DNA from 3 places in the Lacticaseibacillus salsurivasis genome. Region 2 is predicted to be linked to each of the others. Evidence: predicted binding sites of a transcription regulator. Region 2 holds the regulator's gene; each other region holds the start of a gene.
The links. The regulator LexA, encoded in region 2, represses DNA repair genes until DNA is damaged. The targets are predictions, from matches to a motif close to CNAACANNTGTTNG.
Positions count from the first base shown of each region.

Region 1: the regulator LexA is predicted to act here: its motif matches at 3,277-3,290, upstream of uvrB (excinuclease ABC subunit UvrB).
Region 3: the regulator LexA is predicted to act here: its motif matches at 4,574-4,587, upstream of AAA927_RS01500 (Y-family DNA polymerase).

Region 1 covers NZ_BTTP01000001.1:98,012-105,070, forward strand. The annotation lists gene trxB (thioredoxin-disulfide reductase) at 1-279, shown strand, start outside; gene AAA927_RS00485 (phospho-sugar mutase) at 655-2,376, shown strand; gene AAA927_RS00490 (YfbR-like 5'-deoxynucleotidase) at 2,471-3,106, shown strand; gene uvrB (excinuclease ABC subunit UvrB) at 3,370-5,382, shown strand; gene uvrA (excinuclease ABC subunit UvrA) at 5,389-7,059, shown strand, end outside.
Region 2 covers NZ_BTTP01000014.1:13,873-20,931, reverse strand. The annotation lists gene AAA927_RS09585 (hypothetical protein) at 1-75, shown strand, start outside; gene AAA927_RS09580 (alcohol dehydrogenase catalytic domain-containing protein) at 129-1,148, opposite strand; gene AAA927_RS09575 (hypothetical protein) at 1,265-1,699, shown strand; gene AAA927_RS09570 (hypothetical protein) at 1,737-2,207, opposite strand; gene AAA927_RS09565 (AI-2E family transporter) at 2,204-3,367, opposite strand; gene AAA927_RS09560 (hypothetical protein) at 3,620-3,814, shown strand; gene lexA (transcriptional repressor LexA) at 3,950-4,576, shown strand; gene AAA927_RS09550 (AEC family transporter) at 4,619-5,563, opposite strand; gene AAA927_RS09545 (5-formyltetrahydrofolate cyclo-ligase) at 5,615-6,157, opposite strand; gene AAA927_RS09540 (DUF488 domain-containing protein) at 6,150-6,515, opposite strand; gene AAA927_RS09535 (helix-turn-helix domain-containing protein) at 6,840-7,059, opposite strand, start outside.
Region 3 covers NZ_BTTP01000001.1:258,766-265,824, reverse strand. The annotation lists gene AAA927_RS01520 (LTA synthase family protein) at 1-2,028, shown strand, start outside; gene AAA927_RS01515 (hypothetical protein) at 2,147-2,908, shown strand; gene AAA927_RS01510 (hypothetical protein) at 2,928-3,515, shown strand; gene AAA927_RS01505 (aldo/keto reductase) at 3,625-4,467, opposite strand; gene AAA927_RS01500 (Y-family DNA polymerase) at 4,613-5,911, shown strand; gene AAA927_RS01495 (acetyl-CoA carboxylase) at 5,904-6,227, shown strand; gene AAA927_RS01490 (hypothetical protein) at 6,412-6,915, opposite strand; gene AAA927_RS01485 (ACT domain-containing protein) at 7,022-7,059, opposite strand, start outside.

The DNA.
Region 1 (7,059 bases), on a different contig from region 2:
ACGCATGTCATTCCTGCGGCGGGCGCCTTCATTTACGTCGGCATCAAGCCGCTCACTGACAGTTTCAAAAACGTCGGCGTGCTTGATGAAGCCGGCTGGATTCCGACTAATGATCTGATGGAAACCCGCGTGCCTGGCATTTTCGCTATTGGTGATGTGCGGGCCAAGGGCTTGCGCCAAATCGCAACCGCGGTGGGCGAAGGCGGCCAGGCGGGCCAAAGTGCGTTCAACTACATTCAAAGTCTTCAAGATGCCACTTTAACGGCAGCAACGAAGTAACATGTGGGGGCTGTGACAAAAGGCGGTTTTGGAGCCGACAGGTAGCCTAGCCATCCACCAAGTCCGAACTTTGGACTCTGTGGATGGCGTAGCTGGCTGCTCGGCTCCGGCCTTTTGGCGCGTAACTCTGCTGGAACCTTCGAAATGAATATAGGGGGTGTGACATTTGTCACGCCCCCTTTTTGGTGGCCGCGATTGTTTAACATCGCGTAACAATTGGCCACCTTGAGTTGAAACCCGCTTTTGATATGCAATAATGAAACCGTTATGCCGATGCTTTTTTGCGCTGGCCAAGGGCTGGTGAATGCCAGAAATAACTTCGCGGCGTACAATGAACTTGCAATAGGCACCGGACAAAGGATAGGAGTGAATCAAATGGGGTATAAAGAAAATTATCAAGCATGGGTGAACGCACCGACGATGGACGCTGACCTCAAGCGCGAGCTCATCGCCATGGCGGATGACGAGAAGACGCAAGAAGCGGCGTTTTCTGTACCGATGGCCTTTGGGACTGCCGGCATGCGCGGCATCATTGGCGCCGGCATTGGCCGGATGAATATTTACACCGTGCGGCAAGCCACGGAAGGCTTAGCCCGGTTTATGGATACCTTGGATGCTAGTCAAAAGCAAGCCGGGGTGGCGATTTCTTTTGATTCGCGGTACCAAAGCCAGCAGTTTGCCCAAGAGGCGGCGGCAGTTTTGGGGGCGCATGGGATTGTGAGCTATGTTTTCGACAGCTTGCGCCCCACGCCGGAGCTGTCATTTGCTGTGCGCTATCTGAAAACATACGCCGGCATCATGATTACGGCCAGTCACAACCCGAAGCAGTATAACGGCTACAAGATTTACGGCCCAGATGGCGGCCAAATGCCACCAGAAGAATCCGACCGCATCACCGAGTACGTTCGGAGCGTGGATGATTTGTTTGCCATTCAGACGCTTGATGTGCATGCCTTGCGGGCCCAGAACCTGATGCACTTGATCGGCGAAGATGTCGATGAAGCCTACTACCAAGCCGTGGCCACGGTCACCATCAACCAAGACTTGGTGCACACCGTCGGCAAGGATATGAGTTTGATTTATTCGCCGCTCAATGGGACTGGCCGCATTCCGGCTCAAATGGTGCTGCGCAACGCCGGCTTCCAAAACTTCCAGCTGGTACTGCCGCAGTCCACAGCAGACCCTGAATTCCCGACCACGCCGTTCCCGAATCCGGAATTCCCGCAAACCTTTGACCTGGCAATCGAAATGGGCAAAGCTAGTCATGCCGACGTGTTGATTGCCACGGATCCTGATGCTGACCGCCTTGGCACTGCAGTGTGGACCGGAGATGGCTACCAGCTGTTGACCGGGAACCAAATTGCGTCGCTGTTGCTCCACTACATTCTGGAAGCCCGCAAACAAGCTGGCACCTTGCCCGCCAATGGGGCCGTGGTAAAGTCGATTGTGTCGACGGAACTGGCCACCGCGATTGCCAAGGATTACGGCGTGGCCATGATCAACGTGGAAACCGGGTTCAAGTTCATTGGTGACCAAATCAAGCAATACGAAGAAACCGGAAGCCATGAATTCTTGTTTGGCTTTGAAGAAAGTTATGGCTACCTGATCAAGCCATTCGTCCGGGACAAGGATGCCATTCAATCCACTGTGTTACTGGCGGAAGTAGCCGCCTATTACAAGTCCAAAGGCCAAACCCTCTGGGATGGCATTCAGGCCTTGTATGCTCGGTACGGCTACTTTGCCGAAAAGACCGTCGGCGTTGACTTCCCAGGGCTGGAAGGGCCAGCGGAAATGGCCGCTTTGATGACCAAGTTCCGGGAAGAACAACCAGCGGATTTTGCCGGCGTGAAGATTGTCCGCACCGAAGACTACAAGAAGCAACTCATTACCACGGCAGAAGGCACCAGTCCCATCACAATGCCGGTATCTGATGTGCTGAAGTACATTTTGGCCGATGGCACTTGGATTGCCATTCGGCCTTCTGGCACCGAACCAAAAGTGAAGTTCTATGTTGGCACCTCAGCTGCCACCGAGACCGAAGCCGAACAGAAACTGACCGCCTTTGAAACGGCGTTGACGGGTTTTCGCACCGCATAATTAAAGCATAAGCTATCCGGCGAGCCGCAAAGTGGCTTGCCGGATTTTTTGCGCGGTGGTAAGCTTTTAGAAACTTTACAGGAGGATGTTAATCATGGGAATGCACCAATTTATTCAAGGCCTGAACAATTTGGAAACCTTGCGGCGGGCCCCAGGGTTTTTCAAATATGCTGAACACAGCGTGGCCGCGCACAGCTTCAAGGTCGCGGAAATCGCGCAACTGCTGGGTGACATCGAAGAGCACGCTGGCAATGAGATCAACTGGCAGATGCTTTACGAAAAAGCTTTAAACCATGATTACACCGAGCGTTTCATCGGCGATATCAAGACCCCGGTCAAATACGCCACGCCGACGCTGCGCAAAATGCTGGCTGATGTCGAGGACACCATGACCGAGAACTTCATCGAAAACGAAATCCCGGCTGATTATCAGGATGTCTACCGCCGGCGCCTTTCGGAAGGCAAAGACGATACCTTGGAAGGCCAGATTTTGAGCATCGCCGACAAGGTGGATTTGCTTTATGAATCCTTTGGCGAAATTGAAAAAGGCAACCCGGAACGGGTCTTCGTTAACATCTACACCGAAAGCTTAAGCGTGATTATGTCGTACGAAGATCGGCCGTCGGTACAATACTTCCTAGATCAGATTCTGCCGGATATGCTCAATGAAGAATTTGCCGACCGGGATATGCTGGCCAAGTTGACGCGGTCGGTCATGGCGAAACAGTAGGGCGTCGCGAGTGCCCTTGTCTGCAGCGTGTAGTTGCGCTCCTGGTGGCCAACGCCGGAGTGGATAGCTACGCTAAAGGCCTCGCCGGCAAAGTACACCGGCAATGCCTTTAGCTAGGCTACCCGTCCGGCTAAGAGCGGCCATCCTCCGCAGCCTGTTTTACACATTGGCGAATGTGTGTTCGCTATGTTATAATTAGTCCAATGAAAAAGTCGGAATTTCGGTTCCGGCTTTTTGCGCGTTGAGGTGAGGAGGTTGCGGCCATGATTGAACGCATTGCCGATAAAAAATTTGATTTGGTCTCCCCGTATAAGCCGGCGGGGGATCAGCCTGAAGCGATTGAAAAGCTGACCCAGGGCTTTTTGGCTGGAGAAAAGGAACAAGTGCTGTTAGGCGCGACTGGGACCGGGAAGACGTTCACGATGAGCAATGTGATTGCTAACCTGAATAAGCCGACCCTGATTTTGTCACATAACAAGACGCTGGCTGGCCAGTTGTACGGGGAGTTCAAAGAGTTCTTCCCGCACAACGCGGTAGAGTATTTCGTGTCCTATTATGATTACTACCAACCAGAAGCTTATGTGCCGAGTTCAGATACCTATATTGAAAAAGACTCCGCCATCAATGATGAAATTGATAAGCTCCGGCACAGTGCCACCAGTGCCTTGCTGGAGCGTAATGATGTGATTGTGGTGGCGTCGGTGTCCTCAATCTTTGGCTTAGGCTCACCAACCGAGTACCGCGACCATGTGCTGTCTATTCGCAAAGGCATGGAGATTGACCGCAACACCTTGCTGCGGCAGCTGGTGGACATCCAATTTGACCGCAATGACATCGATTTTCAACGCGGGCGCTTTCGGGTGCGCGGCGATGTGGTGGAAATTTTCCCAGCCAGCCGCGACGATCACGCGATTCGCGTGGAGTTCTTTGGCGATGAAGTCGATCGCATCACCGAGGTCGACGCGTTGACCGGGGAAGTCATCGGCGAACGGGAACAGGTTTCCATTTTCCCGGCCACGCACTTTATGACCTCAGACGACGCGCTGGAGCGAGGCATTCAAAGCATTGCCGCTGAGCTGACGCAGCGGCTAGCAGAACTGCGCGATCAAGGTAAGTTGCTGGAAGCGCAGCGGCTGGAGCAGCGGACGAATTACGATATCGAAATGCTGCGGGAAATGGGTTACACCAACGGCATTGAAAACTATTCGCGGCACATGGAAGGGCGCGCGGCAGGCAAGCCGCCGTACACGCTACTCGACTTTTTCCCTAAGGATTTCATGATTATGGTGGACGAAAGCCATGTCACGATGCCGCAAGTGCGGGCGATGTACAACGGCGACCGGGCCCGGAAGCAAACGTTGATTGATTATGGCTTCCGGTTGCCGAGCGCGTTGGACAACCGGCCACTGAAGCTCAACGAATTCGAGCAGCACGTCAACCAAATCCTTTACGTTTCGGCTACCCCAGGGCCGTATGAACTGGACCGGGTGCCAAAAGCCGATATCGCCGAACAAATTATTCGGCCGACTGGGTTGCTGGATCCGGAAATCGAAGTGCGGCCGATTATGGGCCAAATCGATGACCTGACTTCAGAAATTAACAAGCGCATCGAACGCAACGAGCGCGTCTTTGTCACGACCTTGACCAAGAAAATGGCTGAAGATTTGACCGATTATCTGAAAGAAGAAGGCATTAAAGTCGCCTATCTGCATTCAGATATCAAAACGCTGGAACGGACCCAAATCATCCGCGACTTGCGGTTAGGCAAATATGACGTGCTGGTCGGTATCAACTTGCTCCGGGAAGGAATCGATGTCCCTGAAGTGTCCCTGATTGCGATTTTGGATGCTGACAAGGAAGGCTTCCTGCGGGCGGAACGGTCGCTCATTCAAACCATTGGCCGCGCTAGCCGGAATGCGCATGGGAAAGTCATCATGTACGCCGATAAGATGACCGACTCGATGGAGGCCGCTATCAATGAAACCAAGCGGCGGCGGACCATCCAGATGGCGTTCAACAAGAAACATCACATCACGCCGAAAACTATCATCAAACCCATTCGCGAAGCGATCACCGCGGTGGATACCAGCGGTAATGGCGATGATGATAAGAACAAGAGCTTTGCCGAGGTCGATCTGCATGACCTGACCAAGCAAGAGCGCCAGCAGTTGATTAACAATTTGCAAACGCAAATGCAGGCAGCCGCCAAGAAGCTCGATTTCGAGCAGGCGGCCACGTTGCGCGACACGATTTTGGAACTGGAAGCAGAAAAGTGAGGATTTATGGCTAACGATAAAATTGTGATTCACGGCGCCCGCGCGCACAACTTAAAAGATGTCGATTTGACCATTCCCAAAAATAAATTGGTGGTCATGACCGGTTTGTCTGGTTCCGGGAAGTCCAGCTTGGCCTTTGATACGCTGTATGCAGAAGGCCAGCGCCGCTATGTCGAAAGCCTATCGGCGTATGCGCGCCAATTCCTTGGCCAAATGGATAAACCTGATGTGGATTCAATCGACGGCTTGAGCCCGGCGATTTCCATTGATCAGAAAACCACCTCGAAAAACCCCCGTTCCACTGTGGGCACGGTCACCGAAATCAATGACTACCTGCGCCTGCTGTGGGCGCGGATTGGCAAGCCAATTTGTCCGAATGACGGGACGCCGATCACCAGCCAAAGCGTCGAGCAAATGGTCAACCGAGTTCAGCAGCTCCCGGACAAAACGCGGATTCAGATTCTTTCGCCAGTGGTGCGCCGGAAAAAAGGCGCCCACAAGAAGGTGCTGGAAAAGATTGTCCGCGAAGGTTATGTGCGCATGCGGGTGGATGGCGAGATTATGGACGCCAGCGCCGACGTTGAATTGGACAAAAACAAGAACCACGACATTGACATTGTGATCGACCGCATTGTCGTCAAGGCAGGGGATGCTGACAATCGCTCGCGTTTGTTCGATTCTTTTGAAGCAGCGCTGCGCCTATCTGAAGGCTATGCCACCGTTGATGTGATTGGCGGCGAGCCGCTGGTGTTCTCAGAACATTTTGCCTGCCCGCTGTGCGGCTTTACGATTGGGGTGTTGGAACCACGGCTGTTTTCCTTCAACGCGCCATTTGGAGCCTGCCCAGAATGTGATGGATTAGGCGAAAAGCTGACGGTGGATGTGGATTTGGTGGTGCCCGACCCAGACAAAACCATTGCCGAAGGGGCGATTGCGCCTTGGTACACGGCTAGTTCCACTTACTATCCGACGATGCTGGAACAGGCCTGCACGGCGTTCAAAGTGCCGATTGACAAGCCCTTCAATAAGTTGACTGACCGCCAGCGCGACTTGGTGCTGAACGGCAGTCAAGGTAAGAAGTTCCACTTTCATGCTGATTCCGATTTCGGCGGTGTGCGCGATGTGATGGCCCCATTCGAAGGCGTGCTCCCAAACATCGAGCGTCGCTACCGCTCCAATAACACACCGTTTGGCTCTGATCAGATGCGCCAGTACATGACCGCGCTGGTTTGTCCAGTGTGCCACGGCAAGCGCCTTAACCGCCAAGCCCTGGCAGTCAAAGTCGCCGGCAAAGACATTGCGGAAGCCTCTGACTTGGCAATCAAAAATGCCTTGCCGTTCTTTAGCCAAATTCAGCTGTCCGAAAACGAAGTGGTGATTGCCAAGCCCATTTTGAAAGAAGTGAACGATCGTCTGACCTTCTTGGAAAACGTCGGCCTGGATTACCTGACCCTGAGTCGGGCGGCCGGCACTCTGTCCGGTGGGGAAGCCCAGCGGATTCGTTTGGCCACCCAAATTGGCTCCAACTTATCTGGTGTCCTGTACATTTTGGATGAACCTTCCATCGGCTTGCACCAACGCGATAACGACCGCTTGATTGCTTCACTGAAGAAAATGCGTGATTTGGGCAACACGTTGATCGTGGTTGAACATGATGAGGACACCATGCTGGCGGCG
Region 2 (7,059 bases):
ATCTATGATCCCCAGCGCCTAACTGCCGATCAGGCAAAGGCCACGCTGCAGAAGGCACTGGGCTTTACCAAATAGACGAAAAGAGCCACATCAACTTCACCGTTGATGTGGCCCTTTTCGTCTACTTGCTAAGCTTCAAACGGCCCGGTGAGCACAATCTTGCCGACCTGATGGCCCGAGGTGAGCTGCGTCAGCCCTTGCTTCAACGTGGCGACCGAAATGGGCTGCAAGGTCGTGGTGGCACTGGCGTCAAGCAGGTTAGCCGCGGCCAAGGCTGCCAGCTGTGATAGGATGTGGCCCTGACTGGCGGTATTGAAATCATAGTCCGTTTTGGCAAACATGAATTCAAAGTCCAAACTGGCGGCTTTACCCTTCAGCGCCGTGACGTCCAGTGGCCCTTGCGGCGTGACCAAGGCGCCGACATGGCCGAAGGGGGCGACGACCTGACTGGCGAGGGCCAGGTAGGGTTCGGTGGCGTACAAAATTGCGACGCCATCAAATGCGGGCTGGGCGGCAAGCGTGGCCGCTAAATCCTGATGATAGTCTAGCGGTTGATCCACGCCATGCTGCCTTAGCCATTCAAAGTTTCGCGGACTGGCGGTAGCACTGACCGTCAAGCCGGCCCAATGTGCCAGTTGGCTGAGCATGGAGCCGACCCCGCCGGCCCCATTGATAATCAGCAGACGCTGGCCTTGATTGGCGAAGGCCTCGGCGTGAAAACCCATTTTTTCAAACAATAACTCCCAAGCGGTCAGTCCCACCAGCGGCAGGGCCGCAGCAGTTTGATCAGACAACCCGGCCGGCACAGCGGCAATCAACGCCGCCGCAACCGCCTGATACTGCTGCCAGCTGCCGGGGCGCTTGGTAGTACCGGCGTACATGACCCGCTGGCCCACCGTAAACTCGGTAACGGCAGGGCCACAAGCCACAATTTCACCGGTAGCATCGTAACCGAAAACCCGAGGCGTCTTTTGCTTGGGCAGACTGGCGCGCATTTTTTCGTCCACTGGATTCAGAGAAATCGCCTGCACTTTGACGACCACATCAGTAGGCGCTGGTGTCGGCATCGGTAGCGATACTGCGACGAGGCTCTCAGCGTCTTCCAAGGGGCGGCCTTCATAGGCAGCAAAAGCAAGATTATTGGACATCGAATCGACCTTTCTATCGGGCAGCCGGCAAACATTCTCGGCCACATTCTTGACTCACTATGTCTATGGTAACTGTTTTCTGCTAAAATGGAAAAAACGAGAAAGAAGGCTTCTTGATGCCAGGCAAGCACGAAAGCACAGAAAAAAAACATACCACGTGGTGGATCAACGGAATCTTACTGGTGTTCGGCGCGCTGTTCACGGGGTTTGCTTGGTACGCCACTAATCCCAAAACCTTGGTGGCTCAAGTTAGCACTGTCAGCTTCGGCTTTGGCTTGGTGGTCCTGATTGGCCTCTTGGCTTATCTTGACGATCGGCCATTCACTCGCTTCGGCCGCTTTGCGGTGGATCTGCTGGTGGGCCTAGCGATTGTGGTCTTGATGTACGTCTTCATGATTGGCATCACGGTGTATTGGCAAGTGATGGCCATTGCCGGTGGCATCGTGTTGCTGCTGGCGGCGTTGTTCGCCATTCGCAAACCCGTCAAAGCTAAGCCCCATCGGCTGACCCGGGATATTGATGAACCAGAAGATGAAACGCCAATTGAATAAACCCAAAAAAATTCCGAGTCAATCGACTCGGAATTTTTTATTGGACTTGTTGGATTTTGATTTCGATGGCTTCAGGCACCCGCGGCCGCAACACGTTGAACAGGGTCTGCAGATCTGAGCGGAAGGTCAAGCGGATGTAGCGCCGCGGTGAGATCCCGAAAACCCCGACCACGAGGCTTTGGCCGTTCGGCAGGGTGAGGGGCGTCAAGGTGACCCCGACCAGCTTGGTGTAGGGCACGACGCGGGCAAAAATGCCAACATTAATCAGGCGCGTGGGCGTGAGACCGGTGCTGCCGGACATCACGGTGAGCGTGATGAAGGCGGCGATGAAGACAATGTACCAGATATTGGCAATGCCAGTGGTTAAAAACCAAAAGCCCAGCACCACTGCCATGAACAGTTGAAAGGTGCTGTATGAAGCCCGAAAGTCGATGCGACTTTGCCAAAACAGATAGTAGCCGCTCAAGGCGAGCAGGGCGACGTCAAGTAAAATTAGGAATCCATTCATTTTTCAGGGCCAACTTTCTGTGTGATGGTTTGCGGCGATTCTTTCGGGTACAAGCCAGAGACTTGTTGATACCAGCGGAACAGCCTCGTTACAATGATCTTAAGCACTGCGAAGCCGGGGATGCCGAGAATCACGCCGAGCAAACCGAACATGTTACCAGCAGTAAGCAGCACCACGACAATGGTGATCGGGTGCATCTCTAGTTTACTCCCCATGACAAATGGTGAAATTAACTGGGTTTCCAGCAGCCATTCGACGAAGAATACGATGATGACCGCGATGAACATTTTAGGGCCTTGAATAGCGCCCATCACCAGTGCTGGAATCATGGCCACCGCAGAGCCGAAGTACGGAATCAAATTGAGCGGCCCGGCCAGCAACCCGAAAATCAACCCATAACGCAGGCCGATCACCGTGTAACCGAGCATAAAAATCATCGCGACAGCCATGGCGACGGTTAACTGCCCTTGCACGTAAGAGCCGACTTTGAGGTTCATTTCATGGAGCATATCGCCAATGCCCCGGCGCTGGCGGGTTGGCACGAGCTGGAGAATCATCGGGGTAAACTTGTTGCCTTCTTTAAGCATGAAGAACAGGACGATCGGGGCCGTGGCAATGGTGACGACGACATTGCCCACCGCGCCGACAATGCTACTCAATGAATTCAAGGTGCCAGAGAGAATAGTGGAACCACGGTTGGACAGCCAGGACTTGATCTCATTGGCGAATTGGTTGATGTCTGATTGCGAGAAGATGTTTTGCTTATCATTGAGATCAGTGAACCACTTGAGGCCGCTTTCCCAATAACTCGGCCAGGCCGCCACGAAGCTGCGCACCTGGGCCTCGATTGGCGGTACCACCCGCACAATCGCTAGGACAATCAGGCCAATCACCACGACGAAGACCAGCAGAATGGCGAGCATGCGTTTCAACCCGCGCTTTTCCAGCCAATTCACGATGGGATTGAGCATGTAGAACAAGATCCCAGCCAAAATGAACGGCGGCGCGATGATGCCAAGAAAGTTCACGGCTGGTTGCAGCAGCCAAGCGACTTTGGTGAAGATCCACACCGCTAGCAGCGTCAGCACCAAATCGAAAATCACCACAGCGAATTTACTATCTAAGAACCGGTGATAGAACCAAGAATTTTTCTTTTCCATTCCGGCTTCCTCCCTCTTGCTTATCAGTTTTATCATACCGAAAAAGCGGCGTGAAAGCGAATAGGACGCGGGACTGATTTTATCCGCCTTTCCCCTTGATGAATCTTTACATTACTGCTGTTGTTTGTATCGAAGAAACGCTAAATCCCCACTTCCCGGCTTTAAGTGTAAATTGTTAGATACAATAACTTTACAAAAGCCGAGGTTTCGGTATAATAGGGAGTATCAAATCTCGCGGGGGAGGGAAACACAATGTCACTGAAGATGTTAAAGTGGAGTTTACGGGCACTGACCGTGCTGACTGTCGTTTTGCTGTTCACCAATGCTGCTGCAATCGGCATCGGTCTGATGGCAGTCGATCTGATTGTCGGCGGTCTGTATCTCATGCATAAGTCGGCGTGCGACCGCCGCCAAATGCACCATTTAAGCTTAATGCACCGGCTGTAAAAGTCGGAAGCCGTTGCCAAAATTGGCAGCGGCTTTTTTGTTGGCACAGAATGCCGATATGACGCGATTTTTCCCTTGCAAACACGCGTTCGCACTGTTATGATGAAAGAAACTAATGAGCGGAGGCGGACGGCGATGCCATCCCAAGCAAGTCAGAAACGTTGGAAACAGATCCTGCAAACCATTTACGAATCAATCGATGGCCGCGGTTATCCGCCGACGGTGCGCGAAATTGGCAAGGCCGTGGGCTTGAGTTCCTCAAGTACCGTGGCGGCTTATTTGGAAAAGCTGCTGGCGGAAGGCTACATTGCCAAGGACCCGGCTAAGCCGCGGACGCTGGAAATCACCAAGGCTGGCCGGGAATACATTGGGGTCGGCGAAAGCGGCATCCCGATTCTCGGGACCGTCGCCGCTGGGGTGCCGATTACCGCCATTCAAAACGTCGATGACTATTTCCCGGTGCCGGATGACATTCCGTATCCTGCCGACGAACTTTTCATGTTGCGGGTGCAAGGGAATTCGATGATCAAGATTGGTATTTTGAATGGCGACCAGATCATTGTCAAAAAGCAGGAAACCGCCGAAAATGGCCAGATTGTGGTGGCCATGACGGCGGAAGACGAGGCCACCGTCAAGCGGTTCTATAAGGAGCCTGGCCGCGTACGGCTGCATCCTGAAAACGACATGATGACGGACATGTTCTTCGATGATGTCACGATTTTAGGCGTGGTCGTCAGCTTGTACCGCCCAGCGCTCATTTAAAGCCAAATTAAAAAGGCCGCATTTGCGGCCTTTTTGCGTGGACTAAAGTTGTTGGACCAGCGTCATCAGAATCGGAATCACCACAATCGAAAATAATGTGGTGGCAGACACGGTGATGGCTGCATTACTGCTATCGGCACCGTAGAGCTTCGCGACCACTGGGGCGTTGGTCATGACCGGCATCGCGGATTGCAGAATGAAGACTTGTTTCATCAGGAGCGGCACTGGTGCGAACACGACTAGGGCATACATAATCAGGGGTGCAAAGATAAACCGACCGCTGAAGACGCCGAGCAGTTCCTTGTTGATGCGGATGTTTTTGAGTCCCGCTTGGTGCATGGCAATGCCGATGAAAAACATGGAGCCGGGAATCGTCAAGTCACCGACATAAGTAAGGGTGGCGGTGAGAAAACTTGGCAGTTGCACCCCAAGCAGTACCAGCACCACCCCGACCATAAAGCCCAGCAGCGGCGGTGAGAAAACTTTGCCTAAGGTCTGGCGCCAATCGAAGTGGGCGGCTTGCTGGCCGTCTTTTTGAATCAGGTACACCCCTACGGTCCAGAAAATGGTGGTGTTGGCCATGTAGTAAACCAGCACATAAGGCAGACTTTTCGGCCCGAACAAGGCCATGTTCACCGGCAGGCCAATGAACACCGTGTTGGAATTGAAAAACATCGACTTGAACAACCCGCGTCGTGCGCGCGGCACGGCCAAGGCCTTGGCCACCCCAAACGATAAGCCGAACAAAATGGCCATCGACAGCACGGGAAAACGCAGGTCCGGTAGCAGGCGAGCTAGTTCGCGGGCGGTGAAGCGACCACAAATGGTTTCGACCATATAGGCTGGCAGCGCCACTTGGGTCACGACTTTCGCAATGATGCGACTGGAGCGGTCATCGAACCAGCCGCGAGCCGTGAGCGCGTAGCCGAGCGCCACCAGAATCAGAATTTCACTCACGCCACCTAAACTTGATAAAAATGCAGTCAACCAGAAGACTCCTTTGATGTAAAACCGGCCCTGTGGTAGCGGCCGGCGGGTTTAAAGCTGAATTAAGGTCTGAATCGGAATATCAAATGATTCGACTGGCCACTGCGGCGTTGCGAAGGCCATCACACTTGGCACTAAGGCGACGGTGGGGCCTGCATACTGGGCCAAAAACCGATCATAGTAGCCGCCGCCAAAGCCAATGCGGTAATGGTCTTTCAGGCTAAACCCGATCCCAGGGACAATCATGAGGTCAGGGTTTTGGTTGACCAACGCCGCATCATAAGGCGGCTCCGCCAGTCCGAATTTGCTCGTGATCCGGCCGGCAGGGCCAGGGTCCGGTAAAAAGGCCATTTGCCGTTTGGGCATCACCCGCGCCAGCAGAATCTGCTTACCGGCCTGTTGTGCGGCGGCCATCAGTGGCGCCGTGGCCACTTCCAGCGGGGAGCTGACAGTGGTGGCAATCGTCTGGGCTTGTTGCCACAGTGCGGTGGCCATGAGCTTGCTCAGCAAAGCAGCGCTTTCGGCTTGCGTTTGCGCTGCGGCCGCTTTGAGCCGAGCGATTTGGCCAGGGCGGAAGTCATTTTTGTCAGGCATTGGCGAGCTTCTCCTTCAGGTAGGCGGTGAGGACCACCGCATTGTTGTGCGCTTCATCTTTCGCGCCGAACAGCAGGAGCACCGGCTGCTTGGCCGCCTGCGCCTTGACTACAGCGATTAACGCTGGCGTATCAGGATTGGCGTCGAGCTCAGCGGTGTAGCGTTGCTGGAATTCAGGAAACTTCTCGGGATCATGCCCAAACCATTTGCGTAATTCAGTGGAGGGGGCAATGGTCTTGGCCCAGTCGTCGAGGCGGGCATTGACCTTGCTGATGCCGCGCGGCCAGACCCGATCCACCAATAAGCGAAACCCTTCAGGCTGTTCGTGACTATAAATCCGAACCGGAATAATCGTCATGTTTTTCCCTTCTTTCTGAAAATACCTTACCCCTTGATTAAAGGCGCTTCAGCCATGAACGTCAAGTCAGGGCGATGAAAATTGACATGCGGGGATGGCGCAATAATGGATCGTCGTTCGCTTACAGTGTTTGCGATTGCCGATTTAGCTTGAGCCGCATCATTAAAAATAGTTTTCAGTCTGCCTGCGCATGTTATGCTGGCGTCCTGATTGGCCTAAAAATCCCATTTCTCCAGGGTATGGATACCCTGAACAAATGGGATTAAGTGTTGGCTGCGCTTACGGTTCTATTCTTCTCGACGATCTTTTAAATCTAATCTGTTTTTAGGCGGTGATTAACAGCTTCAATTTTAGGCCAAGGCCTGCTGCATAGCGATTAAGCGTGCTCAGAGATGGAACAGAGTCCAACCGCTCAATTTTGGCCAGTTGCGGCTGTTTCATGCCAATTCGTTCAGCAAGATCATGCTGAGACAGTCCCTGACGAATTCTCTCTGCATAGAGAGATGCCATTGCATCGACCACATCAAGTTCGGCCGCTGGCATA
Region 3 (7,059 bases), on a different contig from region 2:
GCCGTCGGGGTAATCATTTACTTACTATTAAATCTGCTGCTATTTGCCAATGTTTTATACTACCGCGAGTTCAGCGACTTTTTGACCATCAACACCATGCTGTCGGTGTCCAAGGTGTCGCAAGGCCTCGGGGCCAGCTCGCTGAATATGATGATTGGCCGCGATGTTCTTTACGGCCTCGATCTGATTTTGGCGGTTTTGGCTTATCTGGGTTACGGCATTCGCAATCTGTGGGCGTTTATTAACCATCAAGCGCTGCGCTGGCCGCATTTTGGCCTGAAACTCGATCACCAGCAGCCCGCCTATCACCTCCCGCAAGCTGTCAGCCTCGTGGCGGTGGCCTTTTTCGGCGTCACCATGGCGACCAGTGAGCTCAACCGGCCGAAGCTGCTGTCTTTAACCTTCGACCATAATTACGTGGTCAAATACCTCGGCCTCGCCCCGTTCACGGTATATGATGGCCTGCAAACGGCGCGGAATAATCAAGTCCGGGCCAATGCCGACAGTGCCGATATGGACACGGTGCTTAACTACACCAAGAGTCACTACGCCGCCCCCAACCAAGCCTATTTTGGTACGGCCAAAGGCAAAAACATCATCATTATCCATCTGGAAAGTTTCCAGCAATTCTTGATTGGCCAAAAAGTGAACGGCCAAGAAGTGACCCCGTTTTTAAACAGCCTGATCAAGGAAAAGGATACCCTGTCCTTCGACAATTTCTTCCACCAAGTCGGCAGCGGCAAAACCTCGGACGCTGAAAACATGCTGGAAACAAGTACGTTTGGACTTTCTTCTGGTTCCCTGTTCACGGCACTTGGCACCGATAACACCTTCCAAGGCGCACCTTCGCTGCTTCAGCAGTATGCTGGTTATACGAGTGCTGTGTTCCATGGCGGTTCCGGAAATTTCTGGAATCGCAATAATGTCTATAAGAGTCTGGGGTACAACTACTTCTTCGATGGTAATTTTTACAACCATCAAAATGGCGCAGCCACAGCCTATGGCATCAAGGACAAGTTGATGTTCGGTGAAACCATCAAATATATGGAACATCTCCAGCAGCCGTTCTATAGCAAAATCATCACGACTTCCAATCACTTCCCGTTCTTTATCACCGATCAGGACACAGACTTTCCTGATGCTGGCACCGATGATACCTACGTTAATGGCTATTTCCAAACGGCCCATTATCTGGACTCGGCTCTGGAAGAGTTCTTCGCCTATCTAAAATCGTCAGGCCTTGAACAAAATTCGCTTGTCATGCTGTATGGTGATCACTACGGTATGTCCGATGATCGCAACCAGACGTTGGCCAGTTTACTCAACGAAACTGACAATCCAACGGTGGCAAAACTTACCCAAAACGCCACCGCGGCAAACTGGGATAGTTTTGATAATACGCAGTTACAGCGAGTCCCACTGATTTTTCATATGCCTGGGCTTAAAGGTGGCATCAACCACACATACGGCGGCGAAATCGACGTCCTGCCCACCTTACTTCATCTCGTGGGGGTCGATACGCAAAACTTTGTGCAGTTCGGGACAGACCTGCTGTCGCCCAATCACGACACCACTGTGGCCTTTCGCAATCACGACTTCGTGACGCCAAAGTATAGTCTCGTAAACGGCAAGGTCTATGACAATGCCACTGGTGAGGTTGTGCAACCCGATGAGAAATTGCAAACCAAGCTTACCACCCTGCAAAAAGGCGTCGATCATGCCCTGGACCTTTCGGATGAATTAGCCTACAAGAACTTACTCCGGTTCTACGTGCCCAAGGGCTACACCCCATTCGACCCCGATCAGACGAATTTTTCACAAAGTTTGGCACAAATGATAGCGGTGGAGAAACAGGCCGGCGCTAAGTCGACCTCGCTCTTTTCCCAACACAATGACGCTTCTACAGTGAGCGATTTCACCACCGATGCCGAAGAAGTCAAAACCGACCCTGGTGTGCTCAGTGACTATCCCAAAAAAGTCGCCGCTCAGGTCAACGGCGAGGTGCAAACCGACACCAAAAAGAAGTAATAGAAGTAAGGCTGCGGGCAATGACCGCAGCCTCTTTTAATGCAGTGGTTTTTCTCGCCGTATTCACACTTTGTTCAAACCTCGCCACTATACTACTAGCATAAGGTAGGTGAACAACATGCGGTTCTTGGAACGAACGCTCAGCGCGATCGGGTATCATCGGCGCGCTTACGTGGGGGAATTCATTGGGGCCATGCTTTTTTGCATCGTCAGCATCATCCTGCTCACGAGCCAGTCCATCAGCCACATGTTGCGGCAGGAATTTCTTAATCGCCTCAGCCAGCTCGCGGGCCAAAGCAACAGTGCTTCAACTACGGTATTGACGGCGGTCAAAAATGGTTATCTGACCCTCAACCAGCAGTATCAGTTGGCTTGGTGGGGCTTAATCGGCACGACCGTGCTACTGGCTTTCGGTTTTGCCTTATGGTTCAGCCGCCGCCGCGCCCAAGAAACTGAAGCTTACTTACTCCTCGGTAAAAGCACCTGGGCGATTGGCGGGCAGTACCTGCTAGAAAGCCTGCTCATCTTTGTGCTCGCGTTTATGGCCACCAGCGTTTTAGGCCTTTTGGTCGGCAGTTTGGTCGGCGCGCACCTACTCGATCCCATCCGCACGGCATTAGGTCGCGCCATTAGCAGCAAAGTCACGGCCGGTAATTTGAAGCAGGCGGTGACCCATCTGTTTCAACACCAACTGACTGGCTTCAGTGGTGACGGTCTGTTTGTTCCTGGTCCGCCGCCTGGTGGCCTCAACCAAGGCACCCAGTTGGCCGGCGGCTTCACGACTTTGCTAGCTGGCGGCTTAGCGCTGGCTGGCGGTCAGGCCCTGGCACTCTGGGGTCAGCTTTGGCATCAGAAACGCCAGTTGGTTCACCATCAATAATCGTATCGGAGGCCTGTCTATGACGCTATTTCATCCGCAAGCAGCGGCTTTTCGCACCCAAGTTGAACAACTGTTTCACCCCGGCGTCATCAGCTTCATTTACACGCCCACCGAACAGCTCAAACCCCTTTCTTTAAGCTATACTCAGGCCTTTTTGGCGGCCGGCTGCGCCAAAGCGTTCGCCTTGATTGACCAGGAAGAAACTGGCATTGTGCCTTACCTCAGCGTGGAGGCTAATTTACTGATTAATGGCAAGGCCGCTTCGCTTAACCGCCTCGCCCCGGCCTTGCGCAACGATGCCGCGTTTCTGGCGCAATCGGCAACGCAACTCAACCCGGCGCAAAGTCTTTATGTCCAGTTCTTCCGCGGTCTACTCGGCGACCGGCAAGTGATTTTAATGAATGACTTTCCCGCCAGCATGGACATTCAAGAAATTCGGTTGTTTCTCAATACTGCCACAGCAGCGCTACATCAAAGCGCATCGCGGCTGGTGATTTTAACGGCCGACGAAAATTTGATCACCGCGCATCCGGACACCAGCTGGTCTGAGGCGCCGAGCCTTACCCCAACAACGGCCAAACGTGGCCAAGACATCATTCACCGCTGAAAGGCAAAGTCCCTTTTTGCCACCTGCTATTGACGGTCACCCACCAATAAGACTAAAAAACACGCCTGAGCGTTGGCTGCTCAGGCGTGTTTGCGTATCGAGTGTGGGTTTAATAGCGATTGTCGTCTTCCCCTGGCGCGGTATCCTTCAGCTGATCCAGCAGCGCCATGTCGGCGGCGCTGATTTCAAAATCAAGCTGGGTATTTTCAGCGATATGCGCCGGGCTGGTAGCTTTGGGTAGCGGCAGTAGCCCTTTTTGTAGCACATAGCGAATGGCGACCTGCGCCACGGTGGCCTGGTAGTGATCAGCCACGGCTTGCACGGCCTCGTTGTTCAGCAAAAAGCCGGTGGCCAGCGGTGAAAAGGCCTCAACTAACAGGCCGTGCTGCTGAGCGCACGCGACATTATCATCCTCGGTAAAGCCAATGTAGTACTGCAGCTGCAGCGCCATCGGCTTGATGGTGCAGTGCGCATACAAATCCTCCTGGTCGCGGACGTTGAAGTTAGAAATCCCAATCGCCCGCACCTTCTTGGCTTGGTAGAAGGATTCCATCGCCCGCCACACGTCACGGTTTTGCTTGCGATAGTCTTCGCCAAAATGATCCCATGGCCACGGCGCATGAATCAAAAACAAGTCGATATAATCCAAATCCAGGCGCGCCATGGATTCATCGAACGCCTTCAGCGCGTCATCATAGCTTTTGGCATGCGCCGGCAGCTTCGAGGTGACAAAAATCTGATTCCGAGGAATGCCAGAGTCGCGAATGGCTTGGCCCACACTGGCTTCGTTGCCATATTGCCAGGCAGTGTCGATATGCCGATAGCCTTGGCGCAAGGCCTCAGCCACAGCCTGATAGGCGGTGTCGCCATTGGGAATCTGCCAGGTGCCAAAGCCCACTTGGGGAATGGCCACCCCATTAGGCAGGGTGTAAGTATCAGTTAAAACGGACATAAGCTCACCTCAATTAAAATATTTATCATCAAGTAGTATAGCACGTTCCTGCCAAGGCTTTGTCCCCGGTCTTGCTCCATTAATTAGACTTGGTACTTGCCAAAAGCAAACGTATGTTCGTATAATGAACCACGAGGTGAGCCGCATGTATGAATCAGAACCCAAACGCGTGATTTTTTTGATTGATAATAAGTCCTTTTACGCTTCGGTCGAAGCCGTTGCCCGCGGCTACAATCCCCTGAAGACGATTCTGGTGGTGATGTCTGAGCAAGCCAACACCAATGGCGGCCTTATTTTGGCCACTTCCCCATTAGCCAAAAAGTTGTACGGCTTGCAGGCAAATGTCAGCCGCCAGCGCGATTTGCCTGATGAAAAGCATCTCTTAGTGGTGCCGCCGCGCATGAACTTGTATATCAAACGGAATTTGCAGATCAATGATATTTTTCGCCGCTTTGTCGCTGATGAGGACCTCTGGCCTTACTCCATTGATGAGTCGATTTTGGATCTGACCCATAGCTGGCGCTTATTTGGCGACTCGCCGCTAGCCGTAGCCAAGCTCATTCAGCGCACGGTGCGCAAAGAATTGGGTCTGTATACCACCATTGGCATCGGCGAAAATCCGGTGCAGGCCAAGATTGCCTTGGATGTGTATGCCAAGAAAAGCCCAGATCTGATTGGCACCATCAGTTACCAAACGGTGCCCGATAAAATCTGGACCATCACCAACCTGACGTCGGTTTGGAGCATTGCTGATCGCACCGCGGCCCATCTGAACCGCTTGGGCATCCATACCATATACGAGCTTGCCCACGCTAATCCTTACCTGCTCAAAGCGGAAATGGGCGTCATCGGCACGCAGCTCTTCGCCTTGGCCTGGGGCATCGATCGCACCAAGCTGGCCAAACGCGTCAAGGTCCGCAGCTCCAGCATCGGCAACTCCCAAGTGTTGCCCCGCGACTACGCCATTCAAAGTGAAATCGAGTTGGTGATCAAAGAAATCGGGGAACAAGTCGCCGCCCGGCTGCGCCATCACCACAAACAAACCAGTTGCATCAGCTTAGGCATTGGCTTTTCCTATGCCGCCAGTGAAGAAGCCGGTCGCGGCGGCTTTAGCCACAGCTTGCGGATTGAAGCGACCAACCGCAACGATGAGCTGATTGCCGCCCTGCTCCTGCTGTTCCGTCGCTATTGGCAAGGTGAAGTCATTCGCAACGTGGCCGTTTACACCAGCCGTCTTAGCGCCGATGCCGGCGAACAGCTAACGCTTCTGACCCCGATTACTGAGCAGGTCCACAAAAGCGACCTGGCGCGCACGGTGGATGCCTTGCGCAATAAATTCGGCTTCACCACCGTCGTCTATGCCAAAAGCAAGCTCCGCGGCGGCACCGCCATTCAGCGGGCCAGTTTAGTCGGTGGCCATAACGGAGGGAATAGTTATGAATAAAAATCGCGATTTAAAGCTGATTGTCGAACGCCTGCAGCCCCATTTTCACCGTCGCAGTCAGGTGCGCTACGCCATTTTAATTACCAATGATCCCTATGATCACACGTATAATTTTTTCTTTAACGAATACCCGACGGCCCACCGCCAGCGCTCCATCCCTTTGCACAGCGTGACTGGCTCACTGACAGAGCTGGAAGCCTTAATTCAGGCCCTGCGTCACAGCGTCAACTTCAGCCTGGAATTCACCGGTTTTGCCGGGCTGCGGTGGCCGAGTTCAGACCGGCTAATCGAACCGAAGCGCGAACGGGCGGAATGAAGGCGTGAGGCTGAGACAAAATGCGGTTTTAGCCCAGAGGATAAGCCAAACGGCCTGTAAAACCCGAACTTAGGTTTTGCAGGCCGTTTGGCTTATCCGGCTAGGGCGTCGCATTTTGGCTCGTACTGTACTGGAATAGTCGTGATGCGGTTGTGACGCTAAATTATGTCACAGCCCCCTAGCCTTATAACGAAAAATGAAAGGCTTGATCATCGGCCAGCGTCATCGCCGCGGCTACATCCACGCCATACTGCTCACCAACTTGGTGCAAGATATAGTCGCGCACCTCGTCATGCAGCAGATCATCCAGCGCCAGTTCAAAGGCATTCATCCAGCTGCCGCCGCGTTGATGCCGAATTTTTGTCGCGGTTAACAACTGACGATACAGCTGACGCCCGGTAAGATTGATAGCCACCGTAAGGCAACATTTTTGGCCGTGATCCAGGTAATGCAGGGTTGCCCGCCGCAAATGAATGAACCACCCGCTCACCAAGAGTCCTACCCCCAGCAGCGCACCAATCAGTAGCAACGCCACCAGAAAACTTAAGCTACGACTCAGACTCATGGCCGCGGCGCCGCCGGCTAATAATAGCGACAGCCACACAATCAAAACTACCAACAGCAAAGCAGGAATCATCACCATTAAAGCCACTAAACTCCCAAATAGTACCTTGATCAGCCGACTCATCGGCAACGCCCCCCAACGCTTGTCGAACGTAAAAACCCACGCCGCAACGTGGGTTTTGCTTAAAAATTAGAATAATACTCATTGTTATCACTTGCAAGCTTAATTTTTACTCAACAGAAATTAATGAAACGTCGGTCACGCCCC